3 regions of the Shewanella indica genome follow, and region 1 is predicted to be linked to each of the others. Evidence: predicted binding sites of a transcription regulator. Region 1 holds the regulator's gene; each other region holds the start of a gene.

Region 1 (4,142 bases):
CCATACCGAAGGACACCATATCTGCCATCGAGTCGTACTCGGCACCAAAGGCACTCTGAGTGTTGGTCAAACGCGCCAGACGACCATCCAGTCCATCAAATAACATGGCAACAAACACAGCAATAGCCGATGCCTCAAAGTGCCCATTCATGGAAGCGATAACAGCATAGAAGCCCGAGAACAATCCTGCCGTTGTCATCAGATTGGGTAACAGATAGATACCACGGGTTTTTATTGTTGGCTTGGATAAATTTTGCATACACTTAACCTGATGGTGTAATCAAACTCATAACGGCAAAGATAACACACTTGCTCAGACAAGCTCACCCTGCAGAAACGGAAACAAACAATGATAAGAATCAGCCTATTTATGGCTCTGCTGGCATTACTCGGAGCCAACGCTGCCTCGGCAACCCCCATTTATACTTGGGTCGATGAAAATGGCGTCACCCACTACAGCCAGGAGCCGCCGCCACAACAGCAAGCCACCGAACTGGACAGCCAAAATCTGCAACCCGCCAGAATCGGCACGGTCGCGCCGCAGCGAAAAGATGACATTGTGCTGGAGACTGAGTCTGAGAAACAGGCAAAATTGCTCAAGGAGAAAGATGCAGTCCAGGCTCAGGCTATATGCGATAAGGCCAAATTCCAATTGGATGTCCTCAATACCCACACCAGGCTACAACGTAAAGATGATGTCTCAGGTGAAATGATTAAGATGACTGAAGAAGAACGGCAGGCGCAGATAAAGGAGCAGCAGGAAAGAATTCGGCTATTTTGCCAAAGAAACTAGCCAGCAAGGCCAGAGTAAAATAGGTTCTAGTAGCAAAAAGGAGCGCCGAAGCGCTCCTTGTTATTCCCGGAGTCGACTTACTTAACGAAGTCTACACCCAGTTTGATATCCGCCTTCAAGGTATCCAGCATGGCATCACGGGCGTTGGTTTCAAACGCGCTCAGTTCACCATATGGAAGAACCTTTTCGATACCATTTTTGCCGAGTACCACTGGCTGGGCAAAAAATTCAGCGTGTTCACTGCCACCGTCTACATAGGCGCACTCGATCACATTGGCTTCACCCTGCAGACCGCGGATCAGCGACAGACCGAAACGGAAAGCGGCCTGGCCCATGGACAGAGTCGCGCTGCCGCCACCGGCTTTGGCTTCAACCACTTCAGTACCGGCGTTTTGAATACGCTTGGTCAGGGCAGCAACTTCTTCATCGGAGAAGCTGACACCTTCAACCTGAGACAACAGAGGCAGAATGGTCACACCGCTGTGGCCGCCAATCACATTGACTTTAACATCGGCAACGTTCAACCCTTTGGCTTCGGCGATAAAGGTTTCAGAGCGGATGACATCGAGAGTCGTCACACCGAATAGACGGTTCTTGTCGTAAACACCGGCTTTTTTCAGTACTTCAGCCGCAATGGCCACAGTGGTGTTCACTGGGTTGGTGATGATACCGATCAGCGCCTTGGGACAAGTCGCAGCCACCTTTTCAATCAGGTTACGGACGATACCGGCATTGATATTGAACAGATCAGAACGATCCATGCCAGGCTTACGGGCAACACCGGCAGAGATCAGCACCACATCAGCACCTTCCAGTGCAGGTGTTGGGTCTTCACCGGCAAAACCTTTAACTTCAACTGCTGTCGGGATATGACTCAGATCCACGGCAACCCCAGGCGTTACGGGGGCGATATCATAGAGTGACAGCTGAGAGCCGGCAGGTAATTGGGTTTTCAACAGAAGGGCAAGAGCCTGGCCAATACCACCAGCAGCACCTAGTACAGCAACTTTCATAGTTATCTCCGTCAATTCTCGGAATTATGTGTGACATAGATCTAATTCTGTGATGGCGCAACATTAAAGGATCGTCACAAAAATAGCAATTATCCCTTAGTCATATGACTCTGCTTCATCAAAAGCTGAATTAACTTCAGCATTTGCTCTCGCCTACTGAGGCTTCTTTTACCCAACAAATGACCCAAACTGCATTTTTATGCAGGCATCTTGGGTATTTGTTGACACTTACCCGTTTGATATGCAGAATGAGCGAGATTTTCTGAATAACGACAGAAGAAGATAATGCAAGCAAGCAAAAATCAGGATGAGCTAATCAGAACCTTCAAGGCTCTGCTTAAAGAGGAGCGCTTCGGCTCCCAGAGTGAAATAGTCAATGCACTGCAAGCCGAAGGCTTTGCCAATATCAACCAGTCCAAAGTCTCGCGCATGCTGAGCAAGTTCGGTGCCGTGCGCACCCGTAACGCCAAGCAGGAGATGGTCTACTGCTTACCGGCGGAACTTGGGGTGCCAACTGCCGGCAGCCCACTGAAGAATCTGGTATTGGATGTGGATCATAACCAAGCCATGATAGTGGTACGTACCAGCCCGGGGGCGGCGCAGTTAATTGCCAGGCTGTTGGACTCCATCGGCAAGCCAGAAGGTATTCTGGGCACCATTGCCGGTGATGATACTATCTTTATCTGCCCTTCCAGCATCAAGACCATTGATGAAACGCTGGAAACAGTCAAATCACTGTTCAATTACACAGACTAAGTTGAACATTTCATAAAAAAACGCCCCTCAATGAGGGGCGTTTTTGTCGCTATCGCGTTATTAATCATCAAACTGGATCATAAAATCCAGAGATGGGGCAAAGAAAGAGGAACCTGTTACCGCCTGAGTAAAGTGCATCAGGTGATCATGGTGTCCTTCTCCGTCACCGAAAACCATACTGTGAAGCATCTTTTCGAAATGGCTTGGTGTCTTACAAGTAGAGATAAACATCAATCCCTGTTGTTTGACTGAACCATAAGGCATGCTCTGACGCAGGATCTCCATCGACTCACCATTGTCATACTTGAGATTTACCCGCTTGATATGCGCCGTCAGCGGTTTGTCTTCCGAGGCGTACTCTATGTTGTCCTGCTTGGTGCGGCCTATGATGTCTTCCTGCTTTTTCTGCGGCAGTCTGTGCCACTTACTCAAATTGTGGACATATTTCTGTACATGAATGTAGCTACCGCCGCGAAATGCATCGTCTTCATCCCCTACCAGGGCCACAGCTTGACGACCTCTGCCCTTGGGGTTTTCTGTGCCATCGACAAAACCGGTCAGATCGCGGCTGTCCATAAAGCGGAACCCGCGCTCCTCCTCTTCCAGCTCGGCCAGGCCTTCCAGCATTTCGTTGACCTCATTGGCCACCAGATGAAGAATATCCAGGCGATCACAACGCAGGTGAATAAAGATATCGAACTCTATCGCCGGCGCATCCCGGTTACCCGACTCCATCGCGGGGAATGGCTTGAGTTCAGCCGGTCTGCTTCCCGGATAGAGGTGATCCCAAAAGTTGGCACCAATCGCCACAAAGGCATTAAAGGCACTGTCGGCATACTGATCTGCCAGCTCATACAAATACTGGGCAACATTGGCCAGACAAGGGCGCAGTTGTGACTCCCCGCCTTCGTTGGCATTGAACATCAGATAAACACTGTGCAGATTTCCCTCTGCGCAGATCCCCAGCTGTTCCCGTGGCATAACCTGTGTATCCATTTGCAATCTACCCTTTCAGATTAATTCATCTTCGGCCTTATTATCCGCAACTTGAGCATTAATTTGAATTAGCTCACGCACGTTTTTGCCGATTACTTTCAATAACCTGATGCTTGTCCGTCTTTACGGGACTCGGACGCTCCCCGATAAACGCCGCTTTCAACATTGACGCCTATGGCCTGATAACCACCGAAAGCCCCGAGAGAATCACTTAAAGTATGCCCCTTTTTCATCAGCTCACGGCGGGTTTCCATGGAAAAGCCCGACTCGAGGCTGATATAACCGCCATCTGTCATCTGCTCGCCGGTCGGTTGGCTGGAACCTGTATGCAATATTCTCGGAGCATCGCCCGCCTCCTGCAGGTTGAGGCCAAAATCAATCAGATTAATCATGATCTGGGCATGCATCTGGGGTTGGGTGGCTCCCCCCATGACACCAAAGCTGAGCCAGGGCTTGCCATCTTTGGTGACAAAGGCCGGAATTATGGTATGAAACGGTCTTTTACCCGGTGCATAGGAATTGGCACGCCCGGGAGTGAGATCAAACAGCTGGCCTCTGTCCTGAAGCACAAATCCCAAATCCGG
Region 2 (4,142 bases), 360 kb from region 1:
CGCCGACCCCCATAAAGATCAGCAGCGGAAAAACCCCGGTATCTATGCCCACATGATAAACATAGTAGAGCAGCCCATTTTCCTCGGTAAAACCTGCGTTGGGGATATTGGCCAAAATGGCGCCGAAACCGATGGGAAGCAGCAGCAATGGCTCAAACTTGCGCACTATTGCCAGATACAACAGCAAGGCGCCGACCAACATCATCAATGCCTGCGGCCAGGTAAAGTGCGCTATTCCCGTCTCGGACCAAAAAGCGAGTAAACCATCCATCATAGCTCCTTAGGCCAGTGCCAACAGCTTGGTACCGACGCTGACGGCATCGCCTTCCTTGACCAGGATGCGGCTGACAACACCATCGGCCTGAGCCCGGATCTCAGTTTCCATCTTCATCGCTTCGAGGATGATAACGACATCACCGGCGCGAACGCAGTCGCCGGCGGCCACCTGTACCTTAAAGATATTGCCGGAAAGAGGCGCGCTCATCTCCAGTTCCGGGCCAGAGGCAACAGCAGAAGCCTGCACAGGGGCAACCTGCGGCTCAGCCACAGGCAAAGGCGCAACCTGACTGATATCACCGCCCTCACTGACCTGCACCACAAAGCGCTGGCCCTGCACATCCACGGTATAAACCTCGGGCTGACGACCACCGGCCTTGGTTTGAGTTGCTTGTGGCTGAGGAGCTTCCAATTCTGGCTTGGGTTCAAATGCCGCAGGATTGCCACGATTCTTAATAAACTGCAGGCCGATTTGCGGGAACAGGGCATAAGTCAGCACATCATCATCGCGCTCTTCGCTGAGGCTCAGACCTTGCGCCAACGCTTTTTCGGCCAGTTCGGCCCGCAAATGTTCAAGCTCGGGTGCGAGCAGATCGGCCGGGCGGCAACTGACAGGCTCCGCCCCCTGCAACACCCGCTGTTGCAATTCACTGTTGACCTTGGCCGGGGTGGCGCCATATTCGCCCTTGAGTACTCCTTCCGTCTCCTTGGTCAGCGACTTATAGCGCTCACCCATCAGCACATTGATTACCGCCTGGGTACCGACAATCTGAGAGGTGGGGGTCACCAGCGGAATAAAACCCAGATCTTCCCGCACTCTTGGGATCTCCTCGAGCACTAGATCCAGCTTGTCCTCGGCGCCCTGCTCTCTGAGCTGGTTTTCCATATTGGTCAGCATGCCACCCGGCACCTGAGCCCGCAGAATGCGTGAGTCTATCCCCTTGAGTGCCCCTTCGAAACGGGCATATTTTTTTCTGACCTCACGGAAATAGGCGGCAATCTCCTCCAGCAGCGCCAAGTCATAGCCTGTTGCCCTATCGGTGTCTTCGACCATGGCAACCAAGGTTTCGGTGGCACTGTGACCATAGGTTTGACTCATGGAAGAAATGGCAGTATCCAGCACATCGACCCCGGCCTCTATCGCCTTTTGATAGGTTGCGGTTGATAACCCTGTGGTGGCATGGCACTGCATGGTGATCAAGAGATCGGTTTCCGACTTCAAGCGGCTTATTAGCTCAAAGGCCTCCATCGGCTTGAGCAAACCGGCCATGTCCTTGATACAGAGTGAATGGCAGCCCATGTCTTCCAGCTGCTTGGCCATCGTCAGCCAGGTTTGCTGTGTATGTACGGGGCTTGTGGTATAAGAAATTGTGCCCTGGGCATGGGCACCAACATCAATCACGGCTTTCAGCGCCGCTTGCAAGTTGCGCACATCATTCATGGCATCGAACACCCGGAATACATCGACCCCGCTCTCATGGGCGCGCTCGACAAACCGGGTCACCAAGTCGTCACTGTAATGGCGATAACCCAGCAAATTCTGGCCCCTCAATAACATCTGCTGCGGGGTATTGGGCATGGCCTGTTTCAGCGCCCGGATCCGCTCCCAGGGGTCCTCACCCAAATAACGGATACAGGCATCGAAGGTAGCACCGCCCCAGGATTCCAGGGACCAGAAGCCAACACTGTCCAACTTGGCGGCGATTGGCAACATATCGTCGATACGCATTCTGGTTGCCAATAATGATTGGTGAGCATCCCGCAGGACAACGTCGGTTAATGCTAAAGCTTTACTCATCTTTCTTATCCATCAGATTACGGCAGTTAAGCCTGTTTGCGGTATTGGTGAATGGCACAGCTAATAGCTGCCAACTGTTGCGGCGTGGGCGCACCGGCCTGGGGCGCGACTGTGAATTGCGCCCCTCCCATGCCCTGAGTTTGTGACTGACTCTGTTCCAAATTGGGTTTGGGGGCCAAATAGCGTGCCGATACTCTGATCCCCAAAATCAGCAGCCCCAAGAACAGATAAACCAGCCCCATACCAAGCAGCATAATCCCCACAGCTTCCAAGAGTTGCTCAGAAAGCGACATTATATCTTCCTCATTTTGTTAACAGATTGGCAGGCCTTTTCCTGTCTATGATTTGCTTGGGGCGATAACGCTCACTCCCCCAGGAGCTAACACCAATAATAAATATGCGAAAAAATATGATTTTCTGTCATTAGATGTTTTAGCCTAGCAGGCCAGCCTCTGCCAGACTATGTGACTTAGGTCAAAAACGATAACCAATCTATAACAAACAACCCCTACCCATGTAAATTGGTCATACCAAAATAAATCAATAAAAGTTCAAAGAGGATGATGATTCATAAATATTCATCTTGAGTTTTTAAGGAAAAGACAATGACACTATCAATATGAAGTAAAGCTGACATAGAGAATGTCTGTAAGACCAGTGAGCTTCAACATAGAGGCATTATGAATATAAATGGGGAGCCGTTAATTTTATCCGGGTAAGTTCGCTTCCCGCGGTGAAGTTGTCCGTGATGGATTCCCTAAAAATCAATCAGCCCGGTTAGCAGCCGCAGCCTGAAGCAACAGCGAAATGGTAAGCAAAGCAGGTGTAAGGCCCAGAGGAGGACTTTATCGCAAGGCGCAAATGAACCTGTATCTCCGCGGGCAAGTTTTCGGATAAAACACCACAGGAAAGTAATTACAAACGGGTAAGAGTCAGATAGCAAAACGCCCCGCGATTGCGGGGCGTCTTACTTCTTTGCTATTTGGTGCGCATGGAAGGAGTCGAACCTCCGACCGCCTGGTTCGTAGCCAGGTACTCTATCCAGCTGAGCTACATGCGCTTAATCCGGAACTCAGAAAGCTTGGCTCTCAGAGTATAGTAAAGAATGGCGGAGAAGGAGGGATTCGAACCCTCGATGGGAGATAAAGCCCATACTCCCTTAGCAGGGGAGCGCCTTCGGCCACTCGGCCACCTCTCCGCGTAAATTGGTGCGCATGGAAGGAGTCGAACCTCCGACCGCCTGGTTCGTAGCCAGGTACTCTATCCAGCTGAGCTACATGCGCTTAAATTCATTACGTACTTTACTTGATATCTGGTGCGCATGGAAGGAGTCGAACCTCCGACCGCCTGGTTCGTAGCCAGGTACTCTATCCAGCTGAGCTACATGCGCTTTCAGATAAGCAATTTTCTTAGCAGTCTTTAAGGTTTCAGATGGTGCGCATGGAAGGAGTCGAACCTCCGACCGCCTGGTTCGTAGCCAGGTACTCTATCCAGCTGAGCTACATGCGCTTGATCATCTTGAAAAACTAAAGCAGAAGTGGCGCGCATGGAAGGAGTCGAACCTCCGACCGCCTGGTTCGTAGCCAGGTACTCTATCCAGCTGAGCTACATGCGCGAATTGTATTCTTTACTGCTAAAACGAAAAATGGCGCGCATGGAAGGAGTCGAACCTCCGACCGCCTGGTTCGTAGCCAGGTACTCTATCCAGCTGAGCTACATGCGCGTATTTCACGTTAAGAAATGGCGGAGAAGGAGGGATTCGAACCCTCGATGGGAGATAAAGCCCATACTCCCTTAGCAGGGGAGCGCCTTCGGCCACTCGGCCACCTCTCCGTTTTCTTGGCGCACATATTACTGTTTGAAGAAAATAAGTCAAACCCTTTTTCCGAAACCTTTTCCGTTTGTCCTGTTTTTAATCAGCCCACCTAAATAACGCGCAAATCCTGTGCTATCAAGGGTTTTCCGGCGCCAAAAAATAAAAAAGCCAGTTTAAAAACTGACTCTTCTATTCCTGACGGAGGTTCACTTTGTGTCGCCTCAGAAGTTACCACCTTCAGAAGGGGTTCCG
Region 3 (4,142 bases), 440 kb from region 1:
CTGTCACGCAAGGCCGCTGAGAAGCGAGTATTCCCTGCCATTGATTTCAACCGCAGTGGTACCCGCCGTGAAGAGAAACTGACCACGCCGGATGAGCTGCAGAAAATGTGGATCCTGCGTAAGATCCTCAATCCTATGGATGAAGTCAGCGCGATGGAATTCTTGATCGACAAACTGGCAATGACCAAGACCAATGAAGAGTTCTTCACTGCGATGAAGCGCACCAAGTCTTGATGCAAAAGGCAACGGTCCTCATAGGACCGTTCCTACTCTGAAATCCATTAACACCATTCAGTCAAAGTTTGCTTAACTGAATGGTGTTATGTCAAACAGGTTGAATCTTACAGGTCGAGTGCCAAGATTTTCGAGCGGCGCTGGTAGTTGTAAAGCTGCTTCTTCTTGTTAGGCAAAGCATCCACCTCCACCAATTCAAAACCATGCTCAAGGAACCAGTGAATACTACGGGTCGTCAACGCGAATAACCTGGAGTAACCACGTACCTTGGCCTGGCCTATGATGTTTTGCAGCAGCAAGCTACCGCGATCGGCATCGCGATAGTCAGGGTGTACCACCAAACAGGCAAATTCGCCGGCATTATCCTCTTCAAAGGGATAAAGCGCCGCACAGCCTATCACCAAGCCATCACGCTCAATAAGCATAAACTGCTCTACCTCTATCTCCAGTTGTTCGCGGGAGCGACGCACCAGGATACCCTGCTCTTCCAACGGGCGGATCAGGTTGAGTATGCCGCCAATGTCGGCAATGGATGCACGCCGTAAGCGCTCGGCACTCTCAGTGACTATCTGGGTACCTATACCTTCACGAGAAAACAATTCCTGCAACAGGGCGCCATCTTCCAGATAGCTGACCAAATGGCAACGGGGTACGCCACTGCGACAGGCATCAATACTGGCCTTGAGAAACGCCATGGTGCCGACGCAACCTTCACCTTGACCAGCCAGTTTATCGAGAATTTTCTGGGCATCGTTGGGCATCAGCTCGGCAATCACATCACCATTACGGTCCAAAATACCGTTCTGGGAGCTGAAACCTATCATCTTGTCGGCTTTGAGCTTGATTGCTACTTGAGTCGCTACCTCTTCAGCAGTGAGGTTAAAGCTCTCGCCGGTGACCGAAGCAGCTATCGGCCCCATCAGGATGATGCAGTTATTTTCCAATTGCCGCTTAAGCCCTTGAACATCAATACGGCGCACCTTGCCGGAGAGGCAATAGTCAATGCCATTGTCGACCCCCAAAGGCTGGGCGATGACAAAATTACCGCTAACCACATTGATCTGAGCTCCCTGCATAGGTGTGTTCGACAAGCTCATGGACAACCTGGCTGTAATATCAAACTGCAAAGAACCAGCCACCTGCTTAATCAGCTTGAGAGTGGCTTCGTCGGTGATCCGTACACCTTGATGATAGGCGGGCTCAATCTGATGATGAGCCAAGGATTCATCTATCTGCGGCCGGGCGCCATAAACCAATACCACCTTGATCCCCAGGCTATGCAGCAAAGCAACATCATTGATGATGGAACGAAACTTAGGCTGAGCCAGCGCCTCCCCTCCTAACATCACAACAAATGTCTTACCCCTGTGAGCATTGACATAGGGAGCAGAATGACGAAAACCATCAACCAATTCTGTGGTACGCACCTTGGGATTTACCTCACACTCGTTAAAACCGGCAGAAATGAATGCCACACCTGTGGCACGAACAATATGTTAATGCATTTAAATTCACTTAAAAAGCATTTATTTTCACATGCAGTTATTTTAAGCCCTAACCATTCACAAGCAGGAGAAGCAATCTCCAAATGCTTTTCCCAAAGACCACTATCGAGTCAATATTCGCAGCCAGGGTTCCAGTTACTGCAAAGAAAGGTATAGCAGGGATCTGTTGAGAATGTATGAACCTGTAGCGCCCCGGAACCAGCGCCATAAGGTTTGCTATTATCGATGGGCAGATAGACAGGACCTGCAACTCAACCTGCCCCAAACAAGAAGAACTCCAGGTAAGAGACACGGATACGGCGAATATAAAGTACAAAGTCAAACCTCGAGTACCGACGTCCTGCCGGCGGGCTCGTAGCTGGGAAGGAGGGTTTCTGCAAATATCGATGCAACTGCCGCCCTATTATCAATTTTGAATTCAAACGCGGATCAAAAATCAGCCTGATTGCTGTACCATATAGCCACAGTTACAGAGGCGATATCGAATAGGGCATCACAGCATCGGCCCGGTCTGATTGACATCGGCGACTGACATCTTTAAAACGTCACCCAACTTGGCGATAGCGCTACGAGACACAGCAAGGACATGGACTGATGGGACAGCTTATAGGAAATTTCTTCTCGGTAGTTTGGCGAGTTCTCGCTGCCGTTTTTGGTCACTGGCAAGCGCCGCCCTGGATGCATTGGTGCATAAAACATCCCTTTAAAGCATTGGGAAGCCTACTGCTGCTATCTGTATTGACTGTGCTTTGCTGGGGCGGCTGGTATTGGTACCAGCATTTACCCAAGCCCTATACCCTGCACTATACGCTCAAGGCGCCGAGGCTGACCGATTACCACCAAGCCAAACCTCAGGTCGCTCCCTTGACCCTGACCTTCAGTGGTTCGGTCGCGCCTTTGGATGTCATAGGCAAACCCGTCTCCAAGGGCGTCAGTCTCAGCCCCCAACTCGCCGGACAGTGGCGCTGGGCCAGTGACAAACACCTGCAATTTACTCCGGATAACGACTGGCCGATTGCGGAAAAGTTCGCAGTCAGCCTGGATAAGAAGCAGCTGCTGGCAGACCATATCTTACTGGATAAATACCAGAGCGAATTCAGCACAGCCGCCTTCACGGCCACCATCTCTGACGGACGCCTGTACCAGGATCCGGCCCAGCCGAGTATTCAAAAGCTGGTCGCCACCCTGGCCTTCAGCCACCCGGTGGATACGGCTTCGGTCAAACCCCAACTGGCGATATTGCTGAGCCCCGGCTTGACCTACAGTGGCAATGGCGATACCGAAGTCACCTTCGACGACAAGCATCTGTTCGCTTACATACATTCTCCTGCGCTCGTCACGCCACTTGAGCAGAGCACTGTAACCCTGGAAGTCAGCAAAGGGATCCTGGCGGCCAGCGGCGGCAACAAGGCGGGCAAGAGCCAATGGCAAGTAGAGGTTCCCGGCCGTTATCAGCTGAGCTTTAAACACCCTCAGGTCAACTTCGCCTACAACGACAAGGATGAACCCGAGCCGGTATTGACAATGGAAAGCTCACGTCCGGTCAACGACGAAGCGCTTCAAGGCAAGGTACATGCCTGGTTGCTGCCGCTGAAAAATCCCAAGGGAAGCCGTCACTGGTATCAGGAAAATGTCACCGAGCAGGTGCTGGCCAAGGCCGACAAACTGACTTTGACCCAGATCCCCGGCGCCGAAGGCCTCAACCAGTTGCACAGCTTCAAGCTGAAAGCTCCGGTCGATCGCTACGTGGCGGTAATGGTGGATAAGGAAGTCGAAGGCCAAGGGGGTTATCTGTCCCGCGATGCCGTGCTGACTGTGCTGCGAATGCCGCAATATCCCAAGGCGCTCAACTTCCTCGGCGAAGGCTCCTTGCTGACTCTGGACGAAGATCAACGCCTCGGCTATCTGGCCCGTGGGGTGCAAAAGGTGCAGATTGAAGTCGCCCAGTTGCTGCCTGATCAGCTCAATGCCCTGATAGATCAAAGCTCGGGCAGCTTTGCCGAGCCCTACCTCAACAACACAGATTTCGACCGTTTGGTCACCCGTCAGGTGTTCAAGCAACAGCTTGCCGGGCGCGATCCCAGCAAGACGCTCTACGGCAGCGTCGACCTCAAGCCCTTCTTCAAGGACAAGCGCGGCATCTTTGTGGTCAAGCTGACTCCGGCCGATGAAAGAGACAGCCAAACCTTCGACTATTACCAAACCGAGGCCCACGATCTGCGCTTTGTGGTCGTGACAGATCTGGGGATACTCGCCAAACGCAGCCGTGATGGCAGCCAGGATCTGTTCGTGCAATCCCTCGGTAAGGGGACTCCAGTGGCCGGAGCCCGGGTGGCCGTCATCGGCCGCAACGGTTTGCCGGTAGCCGAGGCTTTGACCGATGAACGCGGTCATGCAAGCTTT

What was found. Region 1 encodes ArgR, which controls arginine synthesis, uptake and breakdown. Its sites were predicted from a motif close to ANTGAATANNTATTCANT; they were not measured.
Region 2: SIL79_RS12690 (OadG family transporter subunit) is a predicted target of ArgR. The motif match lies at 2,640-2,657, and genes of this name have one in related genera.
Region 3: argA (amino-acid N-acetyltransferase) is a predicted target of ArgR. The motif match lies at 1,733-1,750, and genes of this name have one in related genera.

What each region holds. Positions count from the first base shown of each region.
Region 1 covers NZ_JAWXXR010000001.1:2,462,868-2,467,009, reverse strand. The annotation lists gene pssA (CDP-diacylglycerol--serine O-phosphatidyltransferase) at 1-259, opposite strand, end outside; gene SIL79_RS11110 (DUF4124 domain-containing protein) at 350-793, shown strand; gene mdh (malate dehydrogenase) at 871-1,806, opposite strand; gene argR (transcriptional regulator ArgR) at 2,092-2,562, shown strand; gene SIL79_RS11095 (Dyp-type peroxidase) at 2,623-3,558, opposite strand; gene ggt (gamma-glutamyltransferase) at 3,657-4,142, opposite strand, start outside.
Region 2 covers NZ_JAWXXR010000001.1:2,820,854-2,824,995, reverse strand. The annotation lists gene SIL79_RS12700 (sodium ion-translocating decarboxylase subunit beta) at 1-271, opposite strand, end outside; gene oadA (sodium-extruding oxaloacetate decarboxylase subunit alpha) at 281-2,074, opposite strand; gene SIL79_RS12690 (OadG family transporter subunit) at 2,101-2,367, opposite strand; tRNA gene SIL79_RS12685 (tRNA-Arg) at 3,058-3,134, opposite strand; tRNA gene SIL79_RS12680 (tRNA-Ser) at 3,181-3,272, opposite strand; tRNA gene SIL79_RS12675 (tRNA-Arg) at 3,281-3,357, opposite strand; tRNA gene SIL79_RS12670 (tRNA-Arg) at 3,388-3,464, opposite strand; tRNA gene SIL79_RS12665 (tRNA-Arg) at 3,507-3,583, opposite strand; tRNA gene SIL79_RS12660 (tRNA-Arg) at 3,613-3,689, opposite strand; tRNA gene SIL79_RS12655 (tRNA-Arg) at 3,721-3,797, opposite strand; tRNA gene SIL79_RS12650 (tRNA-Ser) at 3,816-3,907, opposite strand; gene csrA (carbon storage regulator CsrA) at 4,112-4,142, opposite strand, start outside.
Region 3 covers NZ_JAWXXR010000001.1:2,022,691-2,026,832, reverse strand. The annotation lists gene rho (transcription termination factor Rho) at 1-234, shown strand, start outside; gene argA (amino-acid N-acetyltransferase) at 342-1,661, opposite strand; gene SIL79_RS09190 (alpha-2-macroglobulin) at 2,334-4,142, shown strand, end outside.